4 regions of the Halobacillus sp. AWM4_238 genome follow, and region 3 is predicted to be linked to each of the others. Evidence: riboswitches for the same ligand, from Rfam matches in the RefSeq annotation. Region 3 holds a riboswitch; each other region holds the start of a gene.
The links. A riboswitch is a leader RNA that binds a small molecule or an ion and turns the genes downstream of it on or off. The one in region 3 is predicted to bind S-adenosylmethionine.

Region 1 (7,277 bases), 390 kb from region 3:
CTTTCTTCATTCACGATTCCTATGATTCTACTGATGTGATCAACCAGTTCGACTGGCAGGCGGTATCAGAGCCGAGCATCCAGCAGGAAACGATGGAATATACGAAAGGTTTGATTGAGCTGAGACGCTGGACAGATGCCTTCCGTCTTGGTTCAGAGGAACTCGTCAATGAGCACGTCACACTCATTGACGCACCAGAAATTCAGGAGACGGACTTGATGATTGCATACAAAGCCGTCGATCCTGGCAAGAAAGCGAAAGGAAACTACTACGTGTTCATTAACGCTGATGACAAAGCGCGTACGTTGACGATTGATGAGAACTTGAAAAAAGGGAAAGTACTGGTCGATGATGACGAAGCTGGACGTAAGAAAGTGAAAGATCCATCCGGATTTAAGCTAGGCAAAGGCGAAATTACCATCGATCCATTGACGACTGTTGTCATACGTACTAAATAATAAAAACCAGCTCCTTCTTTGGGGGCTGGTTTTTTGTAAGTGTTTGAAAGTGCCCTGACAGTGGGGCAAAGTGACTTAATGAAGATGGAAAGTGTCCTAACGCTAGACCAAAGTGACCTAATGAGGATCGAAAGTGACTTAACGAGGAAAAAGCGCCCCACTTAGTAAAAAGAGATGAAAAGCGAACCTGAAATTCCCTCTGCATAGGCTCATAGTCAGGAAGCTGATCTTCTTCTTCGGTGCAAGGGCTGCTTTTTCGATTCCTGCACAATGATGACAGATAAGAGTACAAGCAGTACTCCGGCATACTGGTAAATCGTCATCACTTCTGCGTAGACGAAATAACCGATGAGGGTCGCAACGACCGGTTCGATGGTGGCGACGATCGAAGCCCGGCTCGATTCCACGTGCTCTAGTCCTTTCGTGTAAAGCAGGAATGGTAAAACGGTCGAGATGAGGCCGAGCCCGATCATCAACAACCAGATGCGAAGATCAGTCAGAAAGGACAAATCCTTCCATAGGCTGCTGAAAGGAACGACCGCAAGCGATGCAAATAAAAACGTATAAAAGGTGACGGTCAGCGAGCGGTACTTTTTTAAGATCACCTTGCCGAAAATGCTGTACAAGGCATAAAACAACCCGGATCCTAGTCCGAACAGTAAGCCGGCAAGCGACAGAGAAGCCTCCAATTCCGGGAGGAGCCCGATGACGAACGTACAACCGATAAAGGTCGTAAAGAGAGCGGTCAGTTTTCTTCCTGTCCACGCTTCTTTGAAGAAAATTCTTGAAAAAATAGTCACGAAAACAGGTGCTGTGTAAAGGAGTACAAAGGCGATCGACATGGACGTCGTTTCTATTGCGCTGAACAGACACCAGTTGAACAGGGCGATGCTGATGACCCCTGTGCCGAAGAAATAGCCTGAGTCTGCAGGCTTTATTTTTAACAGCCGGATGTTTATAATCGCAAGGTAGCAAAACAAAAGCAGCATCGCTGATGTGACTCTTAACGCGACGACTTGAATGGGCGAAAATCCATATTCGTACAATTCGTTCACAAACAGCCCGATGATGCCCCATAGTGATGCACCTAGAAAAATCATCAAAAATGCGCGATTCCTCGTCATGAGATCCCTCCTTCATGAGACAATTTCCATCTATTATACAAAAATTTAGAAAGCTTTGAATATAGCTGTTGCAAAAAAATCGGAATTCTTGTTTGATAGAGAATAAGGATGAAATCGAAACACAAGGGGATGAAATGATGAATCCAGTTTTACGAGACGTCAAAACACACATAGAAACAGATAGGCTTCTATTGAAAATGCCGGAACCCGGCGACGGATCGGCCATCAATGCAGCTATCCAACGATCCGTGAATGAACTGAAACCATGGCTTGGATTCGTCCAGGAGACCCCGACAGTTGAAGATACAGAATCAAACACAAGGGAAGCGCATGCCAAGTTTCTGCTGCGTCAGAACTTACGGTATCTCATATACTTGAAAGAGGATCTGACGTTCATTGGTTCTACGGGTTTTCATCGAATGGACTGGGACGTGCCAAAGTTTGAAATTGGCTATTGGATGGATACCGCTCATAGTGGAAAGGGATATATGAGGGAAGCCGTAGACGGATTGACGACTTATGCCTTGGATGAATTAGGCGCTGCTCGTGTGGAAATCCGCTGCGAATCAGAGAATAAGAGAAGCCGTACGATACCCGAGTCACTCGGTTTCGACCTGGAAGGAATCCTCCGCAACGAAGACCTCTCTGTCGATGGAAAACGGTTGACCGATACATGTATTTACGCCAAAGTCCGTGAAAAAAATGAGTGATCGTATGTATGATGTGACGATCATCGGCGCAGGGGTCAGTGGCGTCTTTCTTGCTTACACGTTAGCAACCGAGCACCCGGGATGGGACATTCATGTGGTGGATAAAGGAAAGCCAATCGTTGAACGGACGTGTGGGTTAGATGGAGAGGGTTGCACGTGTGAGGGGCCGTGTGATCGCTACATAGGATTTGCAGGGTTAGGAAAATCAGAAGGGAAGTTCAATTATACGAATGACTTCGGAGGACAGCTGAATGGAAAAATCGGTGAAAAGGAAGCGCTGGAGCTCATGGAAGAAGTCGATGAACTCTTATGTTCTTATGGTGGAGACGTTGTAAAGAGATACAGTACAAAAAATGAGAAGCTCTCCATGAAAGCAGCACAACATTCCCTGCGTGTTTTCTCGACAGAGGTGCGCCATTTAGGGACGAAGCGCGCTCGGAAGATTTTTCAAAGCCTGTATGAAGAAATGTCTGAACAGATGACATTTACCTTCGAAGCGGATGTCACGAGCGTCACAAAAGATGACGGACTATTCTCTCTATCTACCAATCAGGGGTGCTTTCAAAGTAAGCAGGTCGTTTTCGCTACAGGCATGAGCGGGAGTGATTGGATGAAATCAAGGTTGGCAGAGTTAGGATTGAAGCCCGGACCAACCCGGTTGGATTTAGGTGTGCGCGTGGAGATGCGCGGAGATCAGCTCGATGCCATCCTTCAGGAAACCTTTGAAACGAAGCTTCATTACAAGAACGACCGATTTTCAGCCACGACCTATTGTATGAATCCCCGTGGCAGAGTCGTACGCAAATACCAGCATGACCTGGTGATGGCAGATGGGCAGAACCAAAATGAGGAGGGTCCGAGCAGGAATTTGAATTTCACCCTTTTCGTTCCGCGATTTTTTGAAAATCAGGAAGAAGCGATGAGAGAGGCTCGCGATACGATCGGGAAAATCAATCAAGGACGGGGGAGAATTGTATCCCAAAAGCTGGGCGATTTACGCGAAGGAAGAATTTCCGGAGATCTTTCTTCCGGTCCAATCGTTCCTTCGATAGAAGCAGAAGCAGGGGATCTCCGTCTGGAAGTTCCGCCTCTTTATATCGACGCCTTGCTGGAGTTTTTTGAGGCATTGGAAGGGCTCCTGGAAGAAGAAATCGATCGCGACACCATCCTTTATGGGATCGACAGCAAATTTTATGAACCCAAAATTTTCACAGATGCCCATTTTGAAACGGAAATCCCTGGCTTGTATTTGATCGGGGACTGTTCAGGAGATACGCACTCCCTTTCTCAAGCGGCGGCAAGCGGAATCTATTTGGCCCGCAAACTAAAAGCTTAGCCTTCTACCGGGAGGCTAAGCTTTCTTCCACTATATAGATGGCATCTTTCACATCTGATTGATCGTGGATCCTCATGAGGTGAATGGATTCGCCTTGCCGGGTGGAATAGTGAGAAATCGTTTCCACATCTTCTAGTGAAGACGCGTGAAGGTCACTCAATGATAAAGGCAGCTGCATGGATTGGTAAAAAGGAACGAGTTTCTTGATTTGTTCTATTTTCCCTTCGAGGGCCAGCTGGACAAGGATTCCATAGGCTACTTTCTCACCATGTAAAAACCTTTTCGTCGCTGGTACTTTTGTTAACCCGTTATGAATGGAATGGGCACCAGAGATCCTTCCGTAACCATCTCCAAAACCTCCCACCATACCACCAGCGAGGATGATCGTTTCTGTCACACGTGTAAAAGCCGTATTCGGTTCAAGATTTTCAAGAGCACGAACAGCCTCGGTCCCCTCCTCAAAAAGGACGTCCCGACACATCTTTGCTGCGTGAAGAGCGATCTCCAGAGGAAGTGGTTTTTTATCTATATGTCTCGTCAAAACGTCTGCTTCATACCATTTGGCAATCGTGTCACCGATCCCTGCACGAAGGTATTCTACGGGTGAATGGACGAGCATATCGGGGTCAACCACGACCATGTATGTACTTCTTTTGAAAATGGTGTATTCAAGGAAATTCCCATGTTCATCATAGAACACACTTAAAGGTGTCCAAGCGGCACAATTGGATACTAATGTGGGGATCAGGATGACCGGAAGATCAAGCGATTCTCCGCACGCCTTCGTGAGGTCAAGAATTTTTCCGCCTCCGACCCCAATGAGGACATCCGTGGAATTCATCTCTTTCCCGATTCTCTCTACTTCTTGATGCGTGCATTCTCCACCATACAAAATGGTGTCGACAGCAAATGGAAAGTCAGGCATGTACGATTCCGCCATCGCCCATGAATTTTCCCCGTGGATGATGGTTCCATGCTTGAATTTCTCTCCCTGAAGTAGTTCTGGTAATTGTTTCAAAATGCCCGGTTCACAGCGATAGATATTCGGTGCTCCCTGAACATTGATCGGCTCCATCGGAATCCCTCCTACACAGATATGCCCATCATTATCCATTTAATAAAATGAGATGTCAATGATAATATTCTATAATTTAAAAGATTGAGAAAATTATTTACAAACCCTCTCACATGCGTTAAAGTGTAAAACCATAAACAAAAAATCTTATCGAGAGTGATTGAGGGTATGGCCCGTAGACATCACAGCAACCTTCCGCAAGGAGTGGTGCTAATTCCTACAGAATGAATCGATTCTGGGAGATAAGAGTTTGGCTATTACACGCGAAACTCTCTCCCGCAAAGGGGGAGAGTTTTTTGTAGGTCAATCATTTATGGATACATAGGAAAAGGAGGGAAGCCCATGATTTCATTGGAACAACTGAGTAAAGTTTATCCTTCCAAAGAAGGGAACGTCATTGGCGTCGACAACGTTTCATTGGATATCGAACAAGGGGAGATCTTTGGTGTCGTCGGTTATAGTGGGGCAGGAAAAAGTACCCTGTTACGCTGCATGAACATCTTGGAACGCCCGACGAGTGGGAGAGTCCTTGTTGATGGAATCGATCTCATGACATTAAAAAACAAGGAGTTGAGAAAGGCGAGACAGTCGATCGGGATGATCTTTCAGGGATTTCACCTGGCCATGGCGAAAACGGTTTTAGACAACGTCGCTTTCGCTCTTAAAGCTTCAGGTGTGAATCGGAAGGAAAGAAAGAGGAAGGCGCACGAATTGCTGGACCTCGTCGGTTTGTCAGATAAAGCTGAAGCGTACCCTGCTCAATTGAGTGGCGGTCAAAAGCAACGCGTGAGCATCGCCCGAGCTCTCGCCAACGATCCGAAAGTGCTCCTGTGTGATGAAGCTACGTCAGCTCTCGATCCTAACACAACACAGTCCATTTTGAGCTTACTGAAAAAGATCAACCGCGAACTTGGACTGACCATTGTGTTGATCACCCATGAGATGGAGGTTGTAAAAGAAATCTGCCATCGCTGTGCGGTCATGGAAGATGGGAAGATCGTAGAGCAGGGGGCGACATACGACATCTTTGCAGCTCCTGAAAACGAACTCACCAAGCGTTTTATAAAAACGGTCATCGACTTTAAGATCCCCGAACACATCATTTCCAGAAGTAAAGGCACCATTGTACATATGAGGTTCAAGGGTGATTCTGCGAATGAATCGATCGTTTCAGATTTACTGAAAGGATCAAGCGTACGGGCGAACATCCTCCATGGAAAGATCGATTATATCCAGGAGCAAGCTCTAGGCACCTTTGTGATGGAATTAACAGGAGGGCAACCCGTCGTAAAGGAAGCCATTGAAGAACTGAAACAAAAGCTCGGAGAAGTGGAGGTGTTGCACAATGATGGAACAGCTGATCAACTTATGGCCAGAGCTGAATAAATCGTTTTTGGAAACATTGATCATGGTAGGGATCGGATTGGTGGTCGCTCTGATTGCAGGTCTTCCGCTTGGGTTGCTCCTGTTTGTGACCGACCGTGATTTGTTCCTGGAGAATAGAACCGTCAAAAGCATTGTTGGCGTTGTCGTGAACTTGATCCGGTCGGTTCCCTTCATTATCTTGCTTGTGTTCTTATTTCCTTTTACCAACTTTTTAATCGGAACAACGACGGGCCCTGTAGCAGCGTCTGTAGCTCTTTCTGTAGCTGCGATTCCGTTTTATGCAAGAATTGTGGAATCATCCGCCCGCGATATTGATCGAGGAGTGATCGAATCGGCCATCGCCTGTGGAGCCTCCCCATGGCTGATCATCAAGGATATCATTTTCCCAGAAATTAAACCGGGACTGATTAGTGGCTTGACGATCACTGCCATCAGTTTGATCGGGTATTCCGCAATGGCAGGGGCCATTGGAGGTGGAGGAATCGGAGACTTGGCGATTCGTTATGGGTATTACAGATACGATAACTTCGTCATGTTTACGACCGTCATCCTGCTGATCGTCCTCGTCCAAATCGTCCAATACGCAGGCGACTATATTGCTAAGACTGTGAAGAAGAACTAAAAAATAGGAGGAACTCTCTCATGAAAAAAACCATCTTGTTATGTGCCACGCTATTAACCATCGCGTTTCTCGCTGCTTGCGGAGAAGAGGAAGGAAGTGCAGATGCTTCTGGTAAAGATACCATCCGTTTTGGCGCGACTTCTGGGCCCTATAGCGATATGGTCACACAGGCGATTGCGCCGTTATTAGAAGAAAAAGGGTACGAAGTGACGAACAAAGAATTCACGGATTATGTACAACCGAACAAGGCGCTTGCAAATGGGGATTTGGACGCCAACCTTTTTCAGCATAAAATTTACTTAGAGTCATTCGCGAAGGAAAACGACTTGGACTTGTCTGAAGTCATCATCGTCCCTACAGCTCCTATGGGGATCTATTCCAATACATATGAAGATATTCAAAGTATTGAAGATGGAAGCACGATGGGGGTACCCAACGATCCGACCAACCTTGCACGCGCTCTCATTGTGCTGGAAGATGAAGGACTGGTGGAAGTGGACGACAATGTTGACCCGCTGCGCGCCTCTTTAAAAGATATTACGAACAATAAAAAAGACATTCAGTTT
Region 2 (7,277 bases), 2.4 Mb from region 3:
GTGCCCATAGCTCCGTCTCCAATCATCGTCTGGTGGTGTAAAGCTTCGCGTAGATCCATTGTTCAACCTCCTGTTTGTAAGAATGCTTGAGATCCTGATTTTTCTAATGCCTGGTAAAAGTCCTTGATCAAATCATCCGGGTTCTCAAGACCGACAGATAAACGAAGCAACCCGTCTGTTATCCCTCGCTTTTCACGTTCTTCTTTCGGCATCGATGCATGAGACATCCGGGCAGGATAGGACAAGATCGATTCGACCGCCCCAAGACTTACGGCATAAACAGGGAGCTCCACGTGCTTTGTAAACTGCCGGACCGCATCTTCATCCCGCAAACGGAATGATAATACCGCTCCGGCCCCTTCTGCCTGATACGTCTGGGTCGAGCTGCCAGGATGAAAACGGAAGCCAGGATAGTAGACCTGTTCCACGTGCGGGTGGGCGCTTAATTTCTCTGCAATCTTAACAGCAGATGCTGACGATTGAGTCATTCGGCAATGGAGAGTTTTCAAGCCGCGAAGCACGAGCCAACAATCGTGTGCGCCTAGAATCGATCCGAATGAATTTTGTAAAAATCCGAGCTGCTCCGCAATCTCTTGATCTCTTGTTACGGCAAGGCCTGCAACCACATCACTATGACCGGCAATGAATTTCGTCGCACTATGGAGGACGAGATCTGCCCCAAGTTCGAGCGGTCGTTGAAGGGCGGGTGTCATGAATGTGTTATCGACGAATGTCCAGCAATCGTTCGCTTTCGCTAACTTTGCGACAGCACGAATATCTGTAATCTCAAGCGTGGGATTGGACGGCGTTTCTATATACAAAAGTTTCGTATTAGGCTGAATCGCCGTCGCCACCTCATGAAGGTCCGTCATATCAACGAATGTGTGATCGATTCCAAATCTGATGAGCACATCGTGGATCATGCGGAAGGTGCCTCCATAAACGTCCTGGGTGATGACGACATGGTCGCCTTTTGATAACAGCATGAAGGCTGTTGAAATGGCAGCCATCCCTGAAGCGAAAGCAAAGCCGTTTGTGCCGCTCTCAAGACCGGCAATGGTCTCCTCCAAAGCTCGTCGGGTCGGGTTTCCGGATCGGCTGTAGTCGTAGTCCCCGGGGTTGTCGAAATCCTGCTGATGAAAGGTGGATGCCTGTTGAATGGGGACACTGACAGCGCCTGTATGCGGGTCGAATTTATAATCACTGTGCAACAATCGCGTTTGCAAAGAATGATCGGTCATCGTACAGATTCCTCCTTCGGTAGTTGGGTGAGGGTATAATCAAGGTCTTGAATCAAATCATCGATATGTTCGACGCCGACAGAGAAACGAAGCAGTCGGTTACAGACGCCGTAGCTGATCCGGGTCTCTTCTGGAATATCTGCATGAGTCTGAGTTGCAGGATAGGTGATGAAACTCTCTACACCTCCAAGGCTTTCGGCAAAACTGATTAACTTCAAGTTCCGTAAGAATGGATCGATCCAAGCTTCGGATTGAAGTTTGAAGGAAACCATCCCACCTTGACCAGGATAGAAAACATCTGTCACGTGCGGATGTTCTTCTAAAAAGGCAACAACGGATTTTGCATTGTTTTCATGCTGACGCATCCGGAGAGGGAGGGTCTTCATTCCGCGCATGACAAGCCATGAATCAAAAGGGGAAAGGACAGCGCCCGATGTATTTTGATGAAAAGCGAGCTTCTCCGTTACGTCTTTTCCTTTGCTAACAAGAATACCGGCAAGGACATCGTTATGACCGGCCAAATATTTCGTAGCACTGTGAATGACCACATCTGCACCTTCTGCAATCGGCTGCTGCAACACCGGAGTGTACAGGGTGTTATCGACAAGGAGCAGAAGGTGATGAGCTTTCGCGACCGTTGAAATTTGCTTGATGTCTGCTGTATGCATCAGCGGATTTGTCGGTGTTTCCACGTAGATGGCTTTCGTCCGCTCATTGATGTAGTCGTGGATCCGTTCAAGGTTGTTGCTGTCACAATAATGGAACCTGAGGTCATAACGTTCTTCCATATGTTCAAACAAACGGAACGTCCCGCCATACAAATCTTCGGAAACGATGATCTCATCGCCTTTCTTAAAAAGAGATAACGCGGTTTGGATCGCAGCCATCCCTGAGCTGAACGCAAAACCTGCATCTCCGCCTTCAATATCTGCGATGGAAGACTCGAGAATTTGGCGGGTGGGATTTCCGGTCCTCGAATAATCAAAGCCCGTCGACTCCCCTAAACCAGGATGGCGGTAAGGGGTGGAAAGGTAAATGGGAGGGTTAATCGCGCCGGTAGGCTCATGCCGCTGGTTTCCAGTCTGAACGAATTTCGTATCCCTGTGTGGACACATAACACCACATCCTTTATAAGTTATTGGTTCAAAATAAACGCTGGTTAAACAGTAACTCCCTCTCGTGTAAGATGTAACTTCGAGACGTTTGTATGTTTGGATGGTGGTTCGGGAAAGCGAGTCACTCCCGCCGCTATGCTCCACCCAAACTAAAGTCTTGAAAGTGGGTCTTCCTAATTTCTGTAAAATAAAAATAAAAAAAGCCTTCTCGAAGAAGAAGACTTTTGTGTGGACGGCTCTTCTTCTTATCTTTCAAGTTGTAAAACAACTTGCTGGAGTTAGCACCTTTCTGGTCGAACCAGTGGTTGCTGAGGCTTCGTCGGGCCAGTCCCTCTGCCTCTCTTGATAAGAGATTCAATTGTAATTTTTTCTAATTGCTGATTACTCTACACTACTCAGAAAGTTTTGACAATATGCTAGAAAGAATTTTCCGAAAACTTTTCCCGAATAAGAATAAAGCCTCCTTTTTCAAAAGCAGGCTTACATGGAAGGGTTTTGTACTCCGGCTTCGATGTAGGAGCGGACAAGCTGCCATTTACCCTCTTGTTTTTCGAATGTATCAAAGAAAAGGTTGGAAGTTTCCAAGAGTTCACCGTTTAAGCGAATGGAAACCCAAAAAGCAGCCAGTTGTTTGTTTTCGTCCAGCTGGGTGATGGAATGATCGGTGTAGATCCATATCATGTCTTGATTTTGGAAGTGTTCAAAAGCTTGAGCCCATCCTTCGATCGACTCTTCATAAGAATAATCCACCCGTTCGCCGTGACGAATCTCTCTTGCTTCGAGGTTTCGCGATGTTACTCTTTTTAAGTGATCCAAATCTTGTTGACTAGCTCTCCGTTTATACTCTTCATAAAAGGTTAGAAAGTCCACATCCATTCCTCCTCTCCCTCCATGGTTCGACAGAGAAGGTGGAAGTCCTGTCTATTAATGACAAATGCCTAAATTGTACAGGACGGTTTTGACTTGTAAAGCAAGCGTACCGACCCATAGCAGGAGTGTGGCCCCATTCAGCCCGTACCATATTCTCTTATTCGACATCTGTTTACGTTTGTTATATAAAAATGCTAGCAGAGGAATCGTCAGGACGGTGAAGATCGTCGTTAAGCCGAGGAGTCCTTTGTAGTCGCGGATCCAGATGAAATCATTGAAGAAGGGGATGATGATCGTTGAAGTGTAAATGACAGATAGGGCATAAACCCCAATCGACCAGGAGATCATCATGAACAGCAGGTTAACAAGAAGTGGGTAAGTTTTCACGGGCACACCCCTAGGTTCATTAATCCGATTTGTTTACTCGGGTTAATGTTATCCTACGTTCAACGATCAAATATGTCAACGTTTCATCCGTATTCTTTTTGATGGGCTTTCTTTTTCTTTAAATAGTCCTCATCCTCCCTGACCTCGATCCACTTTTTCTCGAAAATTTCAGCGGATGCTGCTTTCTCATCGTCGATGTCGCGATCGTTCACTTCACCATTTTTGTCATACTTCTTCCCGCCCTTATAATTCGCGTACCTTCGCGAGCGCGTGTATCCCATCTGCAAAAACTTCCGTGCCATATCCATGCCCACAAAATCATCCTCTTCTTTATAGTCGAGAAACATTTGATAGATTTTTTCTGATGATTCCTTGGCAATCTCTGGTGTTTTGAAGCGCCAGTGGGGCAGGATTTCACCTTTGTATGGTTCGACGAGAAGTACCCCTTGCTCACCTCGGCCCACTCGATATTTTTCTGGATTTTTGCGAAAATCGATTGTATCAAAATCGAGGTCGTAATCAAACGCCATTTTTATTCTTCCTTTCTGTGTTTTCGATTCCGAACATATTTAGTTCAAGATCTTGAGAAAGCTTTCTGATCAAGGCTCCACCAGCGGTGCTGTTTCCTTTTTCATCGATCGCAGGACCCACGACCCCGATTCCCATACGGCCGGGGGATGAGCCGATGATGCTTCCGGATACCCCGCTCTTACAAGGAAACCCAGCTTCTACGGCATAGTGTCCTGAAGAGTTGTACATTCCTGATGTCATCATGATCGCTTTCACCGTGCGTAAATGATGGGAGGGAATGAGTTTTTCTCCTGTTTCAAGATCCAGTCCTCCTTTAGCTAGAAACAGCCCCACACGTGCAAAATCATGGCAGCACATCATGACAGAGTTCATTCGAAAGTAAAGGTCTAGCGCTTCTTCTACGTCCGTGACCAATGTTCCGGTACTCTGCATAAAGTAGGCGAGAGAGCGGTTCCGCGCACCATTCGATTTCTCCGCTTCGTACACTTCTTCACTCATTTCGAGCTCATCATTATTCGTTATCTTTCGTAAAAAATCCATATAGCGGTTGAAACGTTTCTCGACGCTCTGTCCTTTGATTAAAGCAGATACGGCGATGGCTCCGGCATTAATCATGGGATTGAAAGGTTTGCTTGTATCGTAAGACTCCAGCTGACTGATGGAATTGAAGAAATCCCCCATGGGCTCCATGCCCACCGTTTGGAATACACGCTCTTTTCCGAAGTCCTGCAAGGCGAGCATAAGACCGATGATTTTCGAGGTGCTCTGCATCGGGATATACTTGTGATTATCACCGGCGGCAAAGCATTCACCGTCTGTCGTAATGATGGTCACACCGAGGTAATCTTTGATCGTATCGTCGTATCCGGGAATGCTCATATTGACATTCCCACTTGAAGCGAACGGCCGGCTGTCTTCAATAGCTTCCTCGAGATAATCGTTCGTCAATTCCTGCATAACAGTTCTCCTCTCTTCATATACGCTCCCGATTGTGGAAGACTCGGTTTCGAGACTTTTTTTGAGTGGATGGGGGCTACGGGGAATAGCTCGCTTTCCGCGGGAGCGCGGTGAGCCTCCTCGGACTGCGTCCTGTGGGGTCTCACCAAGCACTTTTTTCTTCGTAGATATCCGGTTCCGGCGCCTAGCGGCTAGTGAGACTTCCCTCGCTTCTGTACGATAAGTCAACATCGAATCACTCCGTTCTTCGTGTTTCCTTTATCTCCGCCAGCTCAGTCCAGTCCATACGCCGCTGACCAAGTCGCCTCCACACTTAAGGTAGGAGTCTCGCCATTCCCCTCCGCCCCTTTATCATAAGAGTGTCTCGAAACCACTTCTCGGATAAGTTGCTTAGTACACAAGGAAATAGGAGAGTGTTTACATCCACGCAGCTATTCTACATATGAAAGCTTGATATAGAGCGCTTTATGCCTTCACTACCGAGGTAGTGAAAGACACACCCTCATGGTGAAGGGAGTCGTTTTTCACAATATCTGAATGGGATGGTTGGGAAGCTGCGAGACTCCCGTGGGAGAAAGGAGATCGGCGAGATCCCGAAGGACGGTAGCCCGAGGAAGCTCGCCACTCCCCCACAGGAAAGCGAGTAGCTTCCCAGCCACCCCTGACTTCCCACGGCAAACGAACCCCGAAATGTCTTGAAATCGAGTGTTCCACAATCCTGGCATATTGTTTCATACGTAGAGTCTTGTAGTATTTACCCCTTTCTTTAAAGAGGGTAAACCAGAGGTGTGCTCTCATTGAGAGCATGAAAAACGGCACCCATGGGGAGGGTGCCGTTCTGTGTTATTCCTGTTTCAAGTAGCGGCGATCTTTAAGGAAGAGGCGCCAGAATAGGTAGAAGGCTGGGATGAGAATGCCGAATCCGACGGCATATACGATGAGCATCTGGTAGAACGTATCCGGGTTCGTGAATCCGTCTGCGATGGTCAAATCCGGGTAAATCAAGTAAGGCAAGTGCGCGGATCCATACGCATAAATAGCGATGGCGTATTGAAATCCGATCATGATGACAGCGGGACGTGCCAAGCCTCTCCGGCCATCTTTTTTCCTGATGAAAAGGAGGGCATAACCGATGATGAAGAACAATAGGGAGAAACCGAAGGCCAACCAGTTCTGCTGAATGTTCTCAACAATCCAGGAAGCTTCTTCAGGGAATGTACCGATGGTCAACATAGCGATGGCGATACTGACAGGTCCAAGCCAAAGGGAATGCTTTCGGAACGTGTCGTATGCATTCCAGTCTTCTGCTTCCTTGGCGTAGTCCATTAAGAAAATAGCAGAGATGAACAACTCAGTCGATAATCCGAACAAAATGTGCATATATAAGGTCGGGTGGGTGAGCAGTTCTCCATATTGCAAGCGGGGATAGTCATCTTCAAAACTGACGAACCCTCCTAAAGTAATCGGAAGAATACTGACGAGAAGGGCAGGAATGATCAATCCTGTAAAGCCGGAAGTCAGTCGGAGCAGGTCTTTGTATCGATCAGCATGATGCTGGAAAACCATGAACGTTGTCCGGATCGTCAGCAATAGAATCCCGAGCCCGACCGGCCCGAGCAGTACATTACTGAGCAGAGTCGTCGCAAACGGGAAAAAAGTGACGACAGATACAACGAAAATGACGAGAAAGACGTTGGTCACTTCCCATGTCGGAGAAAGAAACCGGTTCGCAATCTGGGCGGCGCTTTTTTCTTCGTTCTTTCCATAGATCATGCCCCAGAATCCTGCACCGAAGTCGAGAGAACCTAAGATGGAGTAGACAAAAAGCAAGCTCCATAAGATTGTAATCGCTAATGTGGATGCTTCCATAGGTTGTACGTCCTTTCTGGGATGTTGTTTTCTTACGCTTCCCGTGCCTTCAAGTCGTTGCTAACCGGATTTCGTTTGAAGTAATACCGCATCACGAATCCAGTAACAAAAAGCAAAGTAATGTATAGAGTCATGAACAAGTAGAAAAGAAAGCCCACGCTGTTCGACTTGGTCGCGGCATCACCTGTTCGGAGAACGTCTGTGATTGTCCAAGGCTGACGTCCGATACAGCTGAAGCACCAGCCTGATTCGATGGCAACCATCGCGAGAGGTCCGCTGACAACTAGTGTAGCCAGGAGCCAGCTTG
Region 3 (7,277 bases):
TTAGCTTGATACAGAGCGCTTTATGCCTGCTTAGGACGGGGAAGTGGGAGACACTTCCTTTAGTATAGGTGTTCGTTTATCCCTTACTAAGAATGGGGTGATTGGGAAGCTGCGAGACTCCCGTGGGAGAAGGAGATCGGCGAGATCCCTTAGTGCGGCAGACCGCCCGAGGAAGCTCGGCGCTACTCCACAGGAAAGCGAGTAGCTTCCCAGCCACCCCTAGCTCCTTTATGGCAAACGAATCCCGAACTGAGTCTTCGACAATTGTGAGCTATACCGAAGAGTGGAGTAGAGTTTTTAATGGTGAGTGAAAATGAAAGGATGTTAAGGATATGAAGAGAGTAATCGTTGTGGGTGGTGGCCCCAAGTCTTACATACCGGATTTAAAAGAATACACATGCGATGAATGTTTTTGGATCGGGGCAGATCAAGGAGCGGAGGTCCTTATTGAGCATGGCTTAGAACCTGATCTATCCATCGGAGATTTTGATTCTGTATCGGAACAGTCACTATCAGCAATCAAAAAAAAATCCAAACAGGTGTTGGTTTACCCGGATGAAAAAGACGAAACCGATTTGGAGTTAGCCATAAATGAAGCACTTCGTTTACGTCCGGAGCATATTCTATTATTCGGAGTGACCGGTGGTCGGATCGATCATTCTCAAGCGAACTTGCAACTTCTATACCCTCTCATGAAGGAAAATGTAAAGAGTACGATTATCGACCGACAGAATCGGGTGGAATTAGTCCCAGCTGGTGAGCATAGGATAGAAGAGGATGAATGTTATCCGTATGTTTCCTTCTTACCGGTCACACTTGAAGTGAAAAACATTACGCTCAAAGGGTTCTACTACCCTTTGGATCAAGCGTATCTGCCATTTGGATCCACCCTTTGCATCTCAAATCGACTGATTGAAGATACAGGTACTTTTTCATTTGAGTCAGGCATACTCTTAGTAATAAGAAGTACAGACTTGCCTACTTGAGGGGAATAAGGGAGTTCGCATTAGTTCATATAGGAGGAGGGGGCTCTTTTGAAATTTTATACGATCAAACTCCCACGGTTCGTCGGGGGTTTAGTGCGCGCAGTCATAAGTACATTTAAAAAAGATTAGGACCAAAACAGAAAGCTCCGGGGTACACATGGGCTGAGCTCCGGAGAGCACCAAAAGCGCCCGTTTATTTATCTGAGACAAATAAAAAAAGCACCCGGAAAGGGTGCTTTTTTTGTGAGCTTTAAAGCTCTGCCTCAGCAATTATACGCGTTGTACTTTGCCGGACTTAAGTTCACGTGCTGTTACGTAAACCTTTTGAGGCTTGCCATCCACAAGGATGCGAACTTTTTGAACATTAGCTTTAAATTTACGTTTATTAGCGTTCATCGCGTGTGAACGGTGGTTACCTGAACGTGTACCTTTACCAGATAGAACACTTCTGCGTGCCATGAAAATCCCTCCTGTTACATACATAAATCATCAGATACTTAGTAACTTTATCATATAGATAAGGTGTTTGCAATAATCTAGTCAGAATTATATCAAGAATTTTTTCTTGACAGAACTTATGAATTGTTACACAGTATAATAGGGATATCCAGGTCATTTTCTTACCATTGAACAGAAATTCATTTCCCATTTTTGTGTTATAATAGGGTAGGATTGATGAGGATTATAAAGGAGGATCTATTATGTCTGTTGATTTAAATAACCAATATGGTCATATTACTATTAGCAATGAAGTCATTTCAACGATTGCTGGAGGAGCCGCTGTTGAGTGCTATGGGATCGTCGGAATGGCATCAAAAAATCAGATCCGTGACGGTTTATCTGAAATGCTCCGCAAAGAGAATTTTTCCAGAGGAGTCGTTGTCAGACAGGATGAAGATCGCCTCCATATAGACATGTATATTATCGTGAGTTACGGAACTAAGATTTCCGAAGTCGCTAATAATGTCCAATCACAAGTAAAATACACACTAAACAAAACAGTTGGTTTGTCCGTGGATTCTGTGAATATTTTCATTCAGGGAGTCCGTGTGACAACTGAATAGATCGCGGTTGTAGTCAAAGGAGGAAGTAAGTGTGACGTTACAAAAGTTAGACGGCAAGACGCTTGCCGAAATGATCTTGCAAGGAGCTCATCATTTGAAACAGAACTCTCAAATGATCGATGCTTTGAATGTTTTCCCTGTACCGGATGGCGATACGGGAACAAATATGAATCTGTCCATGACTTCTGGAGCTGAAGAAGTGCGGAATGTGGACCAGAATCATGTAGGAACCGTAGCCCAGTCCCTCTCCAAAGGTCTCCTGATGGGTGCGCGTGGAAACTCCGGTGTTATTCTCTCGCAAATTTTCCGTGGTTTTTCCAAGGCGATTGAAGACAAAGAAGTCATAACAACCAAAGACTTCTCAGACGCTCTTCAAGGTGGTGTCACGACTGCATATAAAGCCGTTATGAAACCAGTGGAAGGAACCATCCTTACCGTAGCAAGAGAGGCTGCCGAAGCTTCAGTCGAAATCGCTGAAAAAGAAACAGACTTCATTCCATTCATCGAAGGTGTCGTTCAAGCAGCTAGGAAATCATTGAAGCGCACGCCTGAACTACTTCCAGTTTTGAAAGAAGTAGGTGTCGTGGATAGTGGTGGTCAAGGCCTTGTCACGATCTACGAAGGCTTTCTTGCGAATTTGAAAGGAGAAGAACTTCCAGATCTTGAAGAAACGGTATCCATGGACGAGATGGTTAATGCGGAACACCACAAGTTGAATCAAGACTTCATGAATACAGAAGATATCGAATTTGGCTATTGTACAGAATTCATGGTCAAATTTGAAGAAGACAAGCTTGCTGAGCATCCTTATGATGAAGAAGCATTTCGTAACGAGCTCAGTGAAATGGGGGATTCACTCCTTGTCGTCTCTGATGAAGAGTTGATCAAAGTCCATGTACACGTGGAGTATCCAGGAGAAGCGATGACCTTAGGACAAAGGTACGGCAGTCTTGTCAACATGAAGATTGAGAACATGCGTGAACAGCATACCTCGATCGTCGGTGACAAAAAGAAAGCCAAGCCTAAGTCCGATCAAAAAGCAGAGTATGGAATCGTTACAGTAAGCATGGGAGACGGGATCAAGAAACTGTTTGAGAGTCTTGGAGCTACTGTCGTCATTCAAGGCGGCCAAACGATGAACCCGAGTACTCAAGATCTTTCAGAAGCGATCAAGGAAGCGCATGCGAAACGTGTGCTTGTCCTGCCGAATAACAAGAATATCGTCATGGCTGCTGAACAAGCTGCTGAATTAGCGGATGTTGAGGTTGCTGTCATTCCATCGAAAACCATTCCTCAAGGGATGAGTGCTCTTCTAGGGTTCAACCCGGAAGCTGACCTTGAATCCAATAAAGAGGAAATGCTCAGCCTCATGTCTGAAGTGAAAACAGGTCAAATTACGTACGCAGTCAGAGATACTCAAATTGATGGGTTGGACATTTCCAAAGATCACTTTATGGGAATCGCTGATGGCAAAATCTCTGCTACAGATAAAAGTGCTTTAACGACGGCTAAAACGTTGCTGAACCAAATGATTGATGAAGATGAAGATGAAATCCTCACGATCTTGACTGGTGAAGAAGTCGACGAAAAAGATGTGGCAGCACTTGAATCCTTCATAGAAGAAACATTTGAAGATTTAGAAGTGGAGATCCACAAAGGCGGTCAACCGATCTATTCTTATATCTTCTCCATTGAATAATAGATACAACAACGCAGCTCTTCATAGAGCTGCGTTTTTTATGCTTGTTCCCGGATGATCGCTCTTTTCAATTTCAAATGATTTCTGATGGAAGAAAGCACGATGAAAAGATAACTGGAAACAAGGAGCGTGTACACGAATGTTAGTAAATGCGTGTGTAGAGGAACGGAAGTTAATAAAGTCCTTGCGTTTGTAAGAATGATAAAGCCACCGGCTAGTACTCCAAGAACAGAAGAGGGGAGAATCTTTACAAGCCAAGCGGCGATAGGGGCTGCAACGACCCCTCCGAGAACGAATGAGGTGATGAGGAGCCAACTGAATTGGTCATGACCTAAAAAAATCAAAAAACCTACTGTAGCTGAAATCGTTACCAGGAATTCACTTGTATCTACCGTTCCGATGACTTTCCTTGGAGCAATTCCTGATCGGGTAAGCAGAGCAGGGGTGTTGACCGGACCCCATCCGCCACCTCCGACACTATCCAGGAATCCTCCTGCTATTCCAAGAGGCAGAAGAAATCGTTTTTTTACGGCTTTTTTTGGTCTTCTGTCCGTTTTCTTCGAAAGGAATAGAAAACGAATGACGATGTAAATGCCTAATAGCAGGAGAAACATGGATATGTAAGGCCTAATATAATCTCCTGGAATTCGGCTTAAAAAAGCAGCTCCAAAAAAAGCGCTGACTGCACCTGGAATAGAAATGATCATCACAAGCCGCTTATCAACGTTGCCAAACTTATAGTGAGAAAAACCTGAAACAGCCGTTGTGGCAATCTGCGACATGTGGATGGATGCAGAAGCGACAGCAGGCGCCAGTCCATAGGACAGGAGGATCGTCGAAGAGCTAAGGCCAAACCCCATGCCGAGCGCTCCATCCATCAGCTGTGCTATAAAACCGATGAAGGCGAAAATGGTCAGTTTTTGCAATGTGTACCACTCCTTAATTATACATAGGTCATCGTCATTTTTACTATTCCTATGCACTTACTAGGTTTTATGTTTAAAAAAATTGAAACAAACAAAATCCCCCATCTGAAAGAAGGGGGATCGTCCACACCTTATCTTTCAGCCGGATGGCTGCTGGAATGAGCACCTGGTTAAAGGTTGCTGCGGGATCTTCAGACCAGATTCCTCCCCCGGCTCTTCATAAGGATTGTATGTAGTTTTTAGAATAATTATAAAATTAACGAACATCTTTTCATTTGTCAATCCAATGTTAATAAAAAAACAGAAAAGTTGTAATTTTTCTAAAAAGCATTGACATATGATGAAAAGGAGCATAAGATTTGTATCAACTTGTTTTTCAGAAAATTTCATAAGCTTTTCTTATCTAGAGAGGTGGAGGGACTGGCCCTTTGAAGCCTCGGCAACGGGTCTAGGAATGTAAACAGATACTGTGCCAATTCCAGCAGGCGTTAAGCGCTTGAGAAGATAGGGAGAATGCAGTTTACATGACATTGTAAATGCCTTTCTTCTTATCGGGAAGAAAGGCATTTTTCTATTTAAGAGAGGAGGAGGACATGACACAACCACACATCACCTATCAATCTTTTGAGAATCCATTTACCGATGATCCACCGAAAGAAGATACGAAAGGAGCATCGGAAATTGTTCGCTGGGCCTACAAGGAGTATGAAGACATTGTTTATGCTTGCAGTTTCGGCGCAGAAGGAATCGTTCTCATTGATTTAATTTCTAAAGAAAAACCGGATGCCGAAGTCGTGTTTCTTGATACGGGCATCCATTTTCAGGAAACCTACCAGCTGATTGAAAAAGTAAAACAGAGATATCCAGATTTAAACATAACGATGAAACAACCTGAGATGAGCCTGGATGAACAAGCCGAGCAATACGGATCAGCTCTTTGGAAACGGAAACCGAATCAATGTTGCTACATCCGTAAGATCAAACCGCTTGAGGACGCTCTCCATGGAAGAAATGCATGGCTATCCGGGTTGAGGAGAGAGCAATCTCCGAGCCGGAAAAAAACAAACTTTGTTAATAAAGATGAACGATTCAAATCGGTAAAAGTATGCCCATTGATTCACTGGACATGGGATGACGTATGGCAGTATATCCGACTAAATAGCTTGGATTACAATGAATTGCACGATCAAAATTATCCTAGTGTCGGATGCATTCCATGTACAGCCCAGGCGGCGGATGACGGTAGGTCAGGCCGGTGGAAAGGGTTCAATAAAACGGAATGCGGCTTGCATACAACAGAAAACAGTCAAGATGAATAACCTTGAAGGAGGAATGGATATGTCAATCATCCCCCCGCACGGTGGAGTGCTGATAAACAGGTGGAAGGAAAAAAGACCAGAGGAGCTACCGGAAGATCTCATCGAGCTTGACTCCATGGCGCTTAGTGATCTCGGTTTAATTGCTAATGGTGCATATAGCCCTTTACGTGGATTTATGGATGAAAAGACTTATACATCCGTTGTGAATACCATGCGGCTGAGCGATGGAGAGCCGTGGAGTATTCCAATCACACTTCCGGTGACAGAAAAACAAGCAGAGAATCTCGGAAGAAAAGCACAGCTCATCAAGGACGGAGTGGTGTATGGGGTTATAACCATTACCGATCTTTTCAAACCGGATAAAGAAAAAGAAGCAGAAAACGTGTACGCAACCTCTGATGATGCCCATCCAGGTGTCAAAAAATTATTCGAGCGCCCCGATTGGTATGTGGCAGGAGATATTGAGGTGTTTCAAAAACCTCCTTATGAACACGGAGAATCCTTTTATTTGGACCCTGCAGAATCAAGGAAACGATTTGAGCAACTGGGTTGGGAAAAAGTAGTTGGATTTCAGACAAGAAACCCTGTGCACAGGGCTCACGAATATATCCAAAAGGCAGCGCTCGAGACCGTGGATGGATTGTTTCTCAACCCTCTTGTCGGGGAGACGAAAAGCGATGATATTCCGAGCGATGTCCGCATGAAGAGTTACCAAGTGTTATTGGAAAATTATTATCCAAAAGATCGAGTGATTTTAGCTGTTTTTAATGCGGCTATGAGATACGCAGGACCCCGGGAAGCGATTTTCCATGCAATTGTAAGAAAAAATTTCGGGTGCTCTCATTTCATTGTTGGGCGTGATCATGCAGGAGTCGGTGATTACTACGGAACGTATGATGCACAGAAGATTTTCAGTCACTACGAGAAAGGAGAACTTGGCATCACTCCGCTTTTCTTTGAGCATAGTTTTTATTGCAAAGCGTGTGAGTCGATGGCGTCTAATAAAACATGTCCACACGATAAAGAGAATCATCTGATTTTGTCCGGTACGAAAGTAAGGGAGCTTTTGAGAAATGGTGAGAAACCACCAAAAGCGTTCAGTCGTCCAGAAGTCGTGGATGTACTGATCGAAGGCTTACAGAAGACAGCCGAAGTGAAAGGATGAAGAAAGTGACGACAAACCTTACCTGGCACGAAGCATCCATCAGTAAAGAAGGTTATCGCAAGAAAAACGGCCATCACAGCGGGGTCCTTTGGTTTACAGGTCTATCAGGATCAGGCAA
Region 4 (7,277 bases), 3.0 Mb from region 3:
TCATGCTTGGGTACTCCCGCGGTGGATGGATGAGCATGCTCGCGGTTCAACAAGACATAGAGGTTGATGCTGTTGCTGTGGTTGGAGCCATTAGTGATTTGAAACAATTGTACCTAACTCAACCAGAACCTGTTCAAGAGCAAATCGAACAGTTATTAGGAGAGCCTCGGGGTGATCAGGATTGGTATCGTGAACTTGCTCCAATCCATTGGGTGGAAGACATGGATGTCCCCACATTGATGCTTCACGGAGAAAGAGACCGGACCGTTCCGGTTGAGCAGGCGCGAATGTTTGCAGATCATATGGAACGTGAGCATGATCTTCATCGGTACATGGAATATGAGAATGGGGACCACAGTCTGAGCTTGCATTTCAAGGCGTATGCCCCTGAAGTGTTGCAATGGTTTGATTCTCATTTGGACGAAAAGTAGTGTAATTTCTATCGTCCCTCTACTTATAGGAGTAACTGTAAGAGTCAAAACGGATGGTTCGTGGTATAGAATGAAATAGATGTATAAATAACCATAGAAGACGATAAGGAGGAACAGATGATGAGCGACTACTCCATTGATGAATTTATTAGAAAAACAAAGCAGGATGAATCAGAGAATGATTATTTTGAGCTGGAAACCCCGAGAATTCTTGAGGTGAATCTACTTGATCAAGTGTGGGCTAAGGCGGGCGCGATGATTTCCTATAATGGAAACATCAAATTTGAAAGAGAGGGCATCCTTGAACATGGCGTTGGTCGCTTATTTAAAAAAGCAATGACCGGCGAAGGGAGTTCTTTAATGAAGGCTACAGGTCGTGGTCGTCTTTATCTTGCGGATCAGGGGAAGAAAATTACTATTTTTGATCTGGATAATGAGACCATCACAGTGAATGGCAACGATCTTCTTGCCTTTGAACCTAGCATTGATTGGGATATCAAACTAATGAAAAAAGTAGCCGGAATGGTTTCTGGTGGTTTATTTAATGTAACCCTTAGTGGTAGTGGACGCGTCGCTATCACATCGCACTATGAACCATTGACCTTGCTGGTACGTCCAGGGGAACCTGTCATTACCGACCCGCATGCTACTGTTGCCTGGTCCGGACACTTGGAACCAAACTTCAAAACAGACATCAGTTTTAAAACGCTGATTGGACGTGGAAGCGGGGAATCCATTCAAATGGAGTTTGAAGGAGATGGGTTTGTGATCGTGCAGCCGTTTGAGGAAGTTTACACAACAGGACAGAGCTAAACAGAAGCGGATTTTTTTACAGACAGGCATGAGCATGGTAGTCTTTGAATATAATAAAATCAAAAGAAAGACATTATGTGCTTTTATTAGAGATTTTTAACCTGTTATCCTTTACTTCGTTACAAATACGTAGTACTATGGGTACTAACAAAAATAAATAACGGAAACTTCTTATCCAGAGAGGCGGAGGGACTGGCCCTTTGATGCCCGGCAACCATCGAATCAATCTACGGATTGACAAGAACGGTGCCAATTCCTGTAGAATGTATTAACATTCTAAGAGATGAGAGGATCGTGCGGATATTAGCGACCCCTTTTCTTACTGGATAAGAAAAGGGGTCTTTTCGTGTAAGCACCATAACCGTCAAGGCTCTCGATAGAAGTTGCGTTAAGGGAAAGGAAAGATGATATATGGCGACAGCTATTTTCGGTGCAGGATGTTTTTGGGGAGTAGAAGCGTTTTTTGAGAAATTCGAAGGGGTTACAGAAACAAAGGTCGGTTATATTGGCGGCCACCTGGATAACCCAACATACGAACAAGTCAAAGCAGGTAAAAGTGGACACGCGGAATCTGTCAAAATAAACTACGATCCGACTGTCATCACCTATGCAGAACTTGTGAATATCTTTTTTGAAGCTCACGACCCGACTTCCCGTAACAAACAGGGAATGGATGTAGGTCACCAATACCGTTCCGTCATTTTTTATTCGGATGCTAGTCAGAAGTACATTGCAGAAGAAAAAATCAAAGAGTGGGAAGGAAAAGGGATCTTCAAACGTCCGATTGTTACAGATGTAGAAGAAGCATCCACCTTCTATGAAGCTGAAGAGTATCACCAGAAATATTTACAAAAGCACGGCTCTGCCGCATGCTCCATTGGCTAATAACAAAAGGACCCTCTAACAAGGGTCCTTTTTACATGTGTAATAATATCCCACTAAAGCTCCCGATTGTGGAAGACTCAGTTTCGAGATGTTCTCGGGGTTCGTTGCCTTGTTGAGCGTCAGGGGTGGCTGGGAAGCAACTCGTCTAGCACCATCGCCCAGACACTCGCGTCATAAGCAGAACAGCAAAGGCATGAAAGGACACATGCCTTTGCTGTTCTGCTTATGCCAGTCGTGTCTACCAGGGCGATTCCGCATTTGAACACATTCCTGTGGATGAGCGCCGAGCTTCCTCGGACTGCGTCCTGCGGGATCTCGCCTATCTCCTTCTCCCACGGGAGTCTCGCAGTTTCCCATTCACCCCTTTCATAGTAAGGAGAAACGAACCCCTATACCTAGAGGAAGTGTCTCCCATTTCGCCCCCAAAGGCAGGCATAAAGCGCTCTGTATCAAGCTAATAAATTCTGAATGCCTGTTGTGGAGAGGTTATATGATCTACTTTCCTCAGTCATTCAAGCTGCTTGTTCCAGAAGTGATTTCGAGAATCTTCCTTGGCAAAGAGGGCGGAGGGAAACGGTGAGACTCCTGTGGGAAGTGCGTGGTAGATGAGACCCCGCAGAGCTTTAGCTCGAGGAGGCTCATCACTCGCCCACGGAAAGCGAACCTTTTCCCGGAGCCCCTAAACTCCCACAAAAGTCTCGAAATCAAGTCTTCAAGAAAACTGCCATATTGTTGAAGCAGGATGCCGATTCTTTGATTTAAGCTATGCAAAAAGGCTGGCCATGGCAACAGGATACATATTCTCAAAACCCACACCGAACATTGTTTAACGACTGCAGCAAAGCATGTTCCAAAAGGTTGGGGCAATGGGGGATCTGAATGATAAACTAGTAACTAGAGAAATGACAGGGGAGAAAACCGTATTAGAATCACCCCTACCCTTCGTAGAATTTCAGGTGAATATGGATAGAAAAACGTAAGAAAGGGGCTGGGCCTTTGTGGGTAAATGATGCGATTTTAATGGTCATGTGCATGTTTATGGTAATCGGAGCGCTTGATTATTATGTGCTCAATCATCGTCTTTCTCTCGGATGGCGTTTTTATGAAGCCTTCATGATGATGGGGCCGCTTGCTCTCTCCATGGTGGGAATTATTTCCCTCGCTCCTGTGCTGTCCCAGTGGCTTGCGCCTGTCATCCGCCCTCTGTTTTTATGGTTCGGGGCGGATCCTGCCATGTTTGCATCCATGATGCTTGCGATTGATATGGGTGCTTACCCGCTGGCTGAATCCCTGGCAATGGAAGAGGGAGCGGCCACTTTTTCCTGGGCATTCCTCGGAACGATGATGGGACCTACACTTGTTTTTACCATTCCAGTCGCGCTGACGATTGTTAAAAAGGAGGACCGGCCTTACTTTTCCAAGGGAATTCTAGCTGGTTTAGTTACGGTTCCGATCGGATGCTTCGTCGGCGGGGCGGTAGCAGGATATGAAGCGATGTGGATGGTACGTAATTTGACACCGGCTATTTTGCTTTCGGTCTTTATAGGAGCGGGTTTATGGTTGTTCACCAACGTAACCATCCGATTGTTTTCTTATTTCGGAAAAACAATTGAAATCATCATCATTACTGGTCTTGCTCTCATTATTATTGAAACATTGACGGGGGTTGTTGTTTTACCGGGTATGGCTCCTTTATCCGAAGGGGTGGTCATTGTCGGGAGGATTACGGTCACATTAGCAGGCGCTTACCCTCTGGTCGCATTCATTAATCAGCGGGGAGAGAAATTCATTGGACGGCTGAGTGAAAAATGGGGCATGAATTCTACCTCGTTAACAGGTCTGATCGCTTCTACGGCTCATCACTTACCAATGTTAGCGACGATGAAAGATATGGATGTGCGAGGAAAGACGGTCAATGCAGCGTTCGCTGTCAGCGGTGCGTTTGTCATCGGCAGCCATTTTGCGTTTGTCGCTAGTGTAGAAAAGGACATGATTTTACCTGTATTGATTGGAAAACTAACAGCAGGGCTGTTAGCGGTAGGTCTTGCTCTATGGATGACCAGAGAAAGCAAATCATTTTCTTCACGTTTCTTATCTCTTTATAATGAAAAGTGAATCTATTGTAAAAGGAGTTTTTTCATGAAGACAGAAATGCGAGAAAATTTTAACGAGTATATTGAAAAATTCAAGAAAGCAGCTTCCGAAGAAACTCAAGAAAAAATGAAGCAGGCGATTGATGAACTGGAAGCTTCAGATGATGGAGAAGGCTTGTCTGCGGGAGTGAAAGCCCCGAACTTCGACTTGCCAGACGCTAAGGGAGAAACGGTTGAGCTGTATGAACAGTTGAAACGTGGCCCGGTCGTTCTTACATTTTATCGTGGTGGCTGGTGCCCTTATTGCAACATGGAACTGAGAGCATATCAGCAAATCCTTGAAGAAATTCATGGAGAAGGTGCAGAATTGATTGCGATCAGTCCACAAACCCCTGATCAGTCCCTGACGACTCAGGAGAAAAATGAACTGAACTATCATGTGTTAAGCGACGTTGGAAATGAAGTGGCTAAGCAGTACAATTTAGTGTATCAATTACCTGATTATCTTGTAGATGTGTACAAAGAAAAAGGGCTGGAAGTGGACAAACATAATGGCGATGAAACGTGGACCCTGCCTGTTTCAGCGACTTACATTATCAACACAGATGGTAGCATTGTGTACGATTATACGAAGGCTGACTATAAAGATCGAGCTGAACCATCTGAGGTTCTTGAGGAATTGAAAAAAATAAACAAATAAAAACAAAGCGTCCTCTTCATACAGAGGGCGCTTTCCTTTTACGTGCTTATTTTACATAAAGAGATTCAAGTTCATAAAAAAGAAATAGGCAGCAAGGATAAAAATAAGGATGCAAGACTGCAGGCAGAGCCCGAGGATACTGCAAATTTTACCGCCCAGGGCAAAACGGTACCCAGGAGCTTCGTTCGAAAGGTCACCAAGAGCTTGATTTGCAAAAAGAAGACCGATCCATCCAAGGATGAGGCCGACAAAGGGAAGAAAGATGGACATGATCCCCAACACACAAGAGGTCACGGCTTTTTGATACATCCATCATCACCGTCCATTACTTTGTATAACGATTGGCGTAACTGCTGGCAACTATGGAATCCGGCTTGATTTTCGCTTCCATTCCGAGCGATTCGATTCTTGCCATCATTTCATTTACATACACTCTTGTCCTGTTTCGCTCTCCACTCCCGATATCGATGTGTCCTTCAATGGTAAACGTTGCTCCTTTGTAGATGTAGGGGAGGACGACTTCGATGAGGTCATTCTTCTTTTCTTCCGTAAATAAGGAAGCTACTTGTTCTGTTAACGATGTCTCATAGGAGATGCGTTCATGTAATGTCGTCATTTCTCTGTGCACCAATTCTTTGCGGAAACAACCCCAGGCCCCTTTCCCTACGCGTTGGATAACGATGCCGGTAATGAAAAGGGTATGGGAGGGATGGACTTGGGAGTCTGTACCCATCATGAGCTTGTACTCGCCTATGGGGTCATTTTTCATAAAGGTCAATATATGAGAAAACACTTCTTCGAACTTCATTTTTTTATGGGTAAGGTTTTGAAATACATGGGATTGGTTCACAGTAGCCAACTCCTTAAATTTTTCAAAAGAAAGGGATTGTACGTCCATGAGCTAGTGACCATTCTGTTATTAAGATATTCATAGACCTACTCGAAAGATAACATGAATTTATCGAAAGTATGTGTCAGTGTTAAAAAAATTATGTGCTTTTTCCTGAATTTAGGTAGTTATTAAGCCGTGTGGCAAAGGATTCAGCACTGGAAAGCGAGAAAAAGGAAATCAAAGTTAAAAATTCCCATACAAGAATGTAATAAAGCTGAGGAAAAGGAGGGGACGGAACGGTGGTAGAGGAGATTCTTCGAAGAATTCCTTCATTAAAAGAAGGAAGAAAGTTCGTATTAGGAATCGATGGTTTGAGCCGTTCAGGAAAAACGACGCTTACCGAGAAGCTAAAAAACAACCTGCACCAAGCGTCTATTCCTGTCGTGACCTATCATATGGATGATTATGTTGTGAAAAGCGAGAAAAGGTACCATACCGGATATGAACCCTGGTATGAATATTATTTTTTACAATGGGATGTTAAAGGTTTACAGAAAGAGTTATTTGAATCACTAGAAAAAGAGGAAGCGTTCGTTGTAATCGAAGGTGTATTTCTGCAAAGGCAGGAGTGGCGGAGCTTTTTTGACCTTGTGGTGTACGTCCAGTGTTCAAGAGAAGAAAGGTTTTTAAGAGAGAGGGAGGAAACGAGAAAAAACATTGATCAATTCAAAGACCGGTACTGGAAAGCGGAAGATTACTACATCGCGACCGTTCAGCCTGAAAGACAGGCGGATTTTATTGTAACGTCTTCTTTGTGAAAACAAAAAAGGAGAAAAGGCGGGCCTTTTCTCCTTGCACCTATTAAAAGATAAAGATCCACATAAGAATGGCTGTAATGATAAACGTGATCGCGTAAATGGTCGTCAGTAAAGGGATACTTCCAATGTCACTGCCTGCGCTTTTCAACTGTTTGGCGTCATCTTCGGGGGAAGATGTGTTTTCAGGTTTGTTTACATTTTTAGCTATGACGATCGTGCCGATCAATGCAACGATCGAGACAATGATTGCAAGTCCATAATAAATCGGGTACATAGGATATGCTCCTCTCCCTCTTGTTACTTTTATTATAATGGAAGAAAGGGGAAAGTGCTAAACTTCTCTATGCTACATATTTTCAGGCGCCTGGATACCAAGAATGGATAAACCTTCGTTCAATTGAAATTGAACGGCATAAATCAACGATAGGAGTGCTTGTTCCTCTTCACTTCCCACCACCTTTGTATGTGAATAAAATTTATTGAAGTGACGCGCGACATCCAATAGGTGTTTAGCAAGTTTCGAAGGATCATACGCTTTATAGGCCTTCTCAATGACTTCCGGGAAGAGACGAATGGTTTTAATCAGTGGCCATGCCGATTCTGTTTGAACGTCTGTTGTAGGTTGATTTGGGTTGAAGTTTCCTTTTTCCAGTAAGGAAACGGTTCGTGCATGGGTGTATTGTAAGTAAGGAGCTGTATGGCCCT

Region 1: linked by a shared signal. The riboswitch ahead of ACXACN_RS06240 (methionine ABC transporter ATP-binding protein) and the one ahead of ACXACN_RS04290 (sulfite exporter TauE/SafE family protein) in region 3 are both predicted to bind S-adenosylmethionine.
Region 2: linked by a shared signal. The riboswitch ahead of ACXACN_RS16350 (methionine biosynthesis PLP-dependent protein) and the one ahead of ACXACN_RS04290 (sulfite exporter TauE/SafE family protein) in region 3 are both predicted to bind S-adenosylmethionine.
Region 4: linked by a shared signal. The riboswitch ahead of msrA (peptide-methionine (S)-S-oxide reductase MsrA) and the one ahead of ACXACN_RS04290 (sulfite exporter TauE/SafE family protein) in region 3 are both predicted to bind S-adenosylmethionine.

What each region holds. Positions count from the first base shown of each region.
Region 1 covers NZ_JBSWSY010000002.1:1,214,621-1,221,897, reverse strand. Annotated here, with positions in the region: gene ACXACN_RS06265 (pullulanase) at 1-458, shown strand, start outside; gene ACXACN_RS06260 (DMT family transporter) at 674-1,582, opposite strand; gene ACXACN_RS06255 (GNAT family N-acetyltransferase) at 1,720-2,292, shown strand; gene ACXACN_RS06250 (FAD-binding oxidoreductase/lyase) at 2,297-3,628, shown strand; gene ACXACN_RS06245 (iron-containing alcohol dehydrogenase family protein) at 3,633-4,703, opposite strand; SAM riboswitch class I at 4,848-4,952, shown strand; gene ACXACN_RS06240 (methionine ABC transporter ATP-binding protein) at 5,046-6,089, shown strand; gene ACXACN_RS06235 (methionine ABC transporter permease) at 6,049-6,711, shown strand; gene ACXACN_RS06230 (MetQ/NlpA family ABC transporter substrate-binding protein) at 6,732-7,277, shown strand, end outside.
Region 2 covers NZ_JBSWSY010000002.1:3,273,736-3,281,012, forward strand. Annotated here, with positions in the region: gene ACXACN_RS16340 (bifunctional homocysteine S-methyltransferase/methylenetetrahydrofolate reductase) at 1-59, opposite strand, end outside; gene metC (cystathionine beta-lyase) at 63-1,241, opposite strand; gene ACXACN_RS16350 (methionine biosynthesis PLP-dependent protein) at 1,238-2,356, opposite strand; SAM riboswitch class I at 2,599-2,708, opposite strand; gene ACXACN_RS16355 (hypothetical protein) at 2,837-3,226, opposite strand; gene ACXACN_RS16360 (hypothetical protein) at 3,281-3,613, opposite strand; gene ACXACN_RS16365 (DUF4385 domain-containing protein) at 3,697-4,143, opposite strand; gene glsA (glutaminase A) at 4,133-5,101, opposite strand; gene ACXACN_RS16375 (cytochrome d ubiquinol oxidase subunit II) at 5,945-6,970, opposite strand; gene ACXACN_RS16380 (cytochrome ubiquinol oxidase subunit I) at 7,003-7,277, opposite strand, start outside.
Region 3 covers NZ_JBSWSY010000002.1:826,818-834,094, forward strand. Annotated here, with positions in the region: gene ACXACN_RS04265 (thiamine diphosphokinase) at 333-986, shown strand; gene spoVM (stage V sporulation protein SpoVM) at 1,035-1,115, shown strand; gene rpmB (50S ribosomal protein L28) at 1,257-1,445, opposite strand; gene ACXACN_RS04280 (Asp23/Gls24 family envelope stress response protein) at 1,688-2,050, shown strand; gene ACXACN_RS04285 (DAK2 domain-containing protein) at 2,082-3,749, shown strand; gene ACXACN_RS04290 (sulfite exporter TauE/SafE family protein) at 3,788-4,675, opposite strand; SAM riboswitch class I at 4,804-4,901, opposite strand; SAM riboswitch class I at 5,072-5,186, shown strand; gene ACXACN_RS04295 (phosphoadenylyl-sulfate reductase) at 5,269-5,994, shown strand; gene sat (sulfate adenylyltransferase) at 6,014-7,159, shown strand; gene cysC (adenylyl-sulfate kinase) at 7,165-7,277, shown strand, end outside.
Region 4 covers NZ_JBSWSY010000002.1:3,785,625-3,792,901, forward strand. Annotated here, with positions in the region: gene ACXACN_RS18790 (alpha/beta hydrolase family protein) at 1-431, shown strand, start outside; gene ACXACN_RS18795 (AIM24 family protein) at 552-1,244, shown strand; SAM riboswitch class I at 1,413-1,534, shown strand; gene msrA (peptide-methionine (S)-S-oxide reductase MsrA) at 1,656-2,129, shown strand; gene eutH (ethanolamine utilization protein EutH) at 3,126-4,244, shown strand; gene ACXACN_RS18810 (peroxiredoxin-like family protein) at 4,269-4,922, shown strand; gene ACXACN_RS18815 (DUF4190 domain-containing protein) at 4,974-5,231, opposite strand; gene ACXACN_RS18820 (ribonuclease H-like YkuK family protein) at 5,248-5,730, opposite strand; gene ACXACN_RS18825 (AAA family ATPase) at 6,054-6,572, shown strand; gene ACXACN_RS18830 (hypothetical protein) at 6,616-6,846, opposite strand; gene argS (arginine--tRNA ligase) at 6,919-7,277, opposite strand, start outside.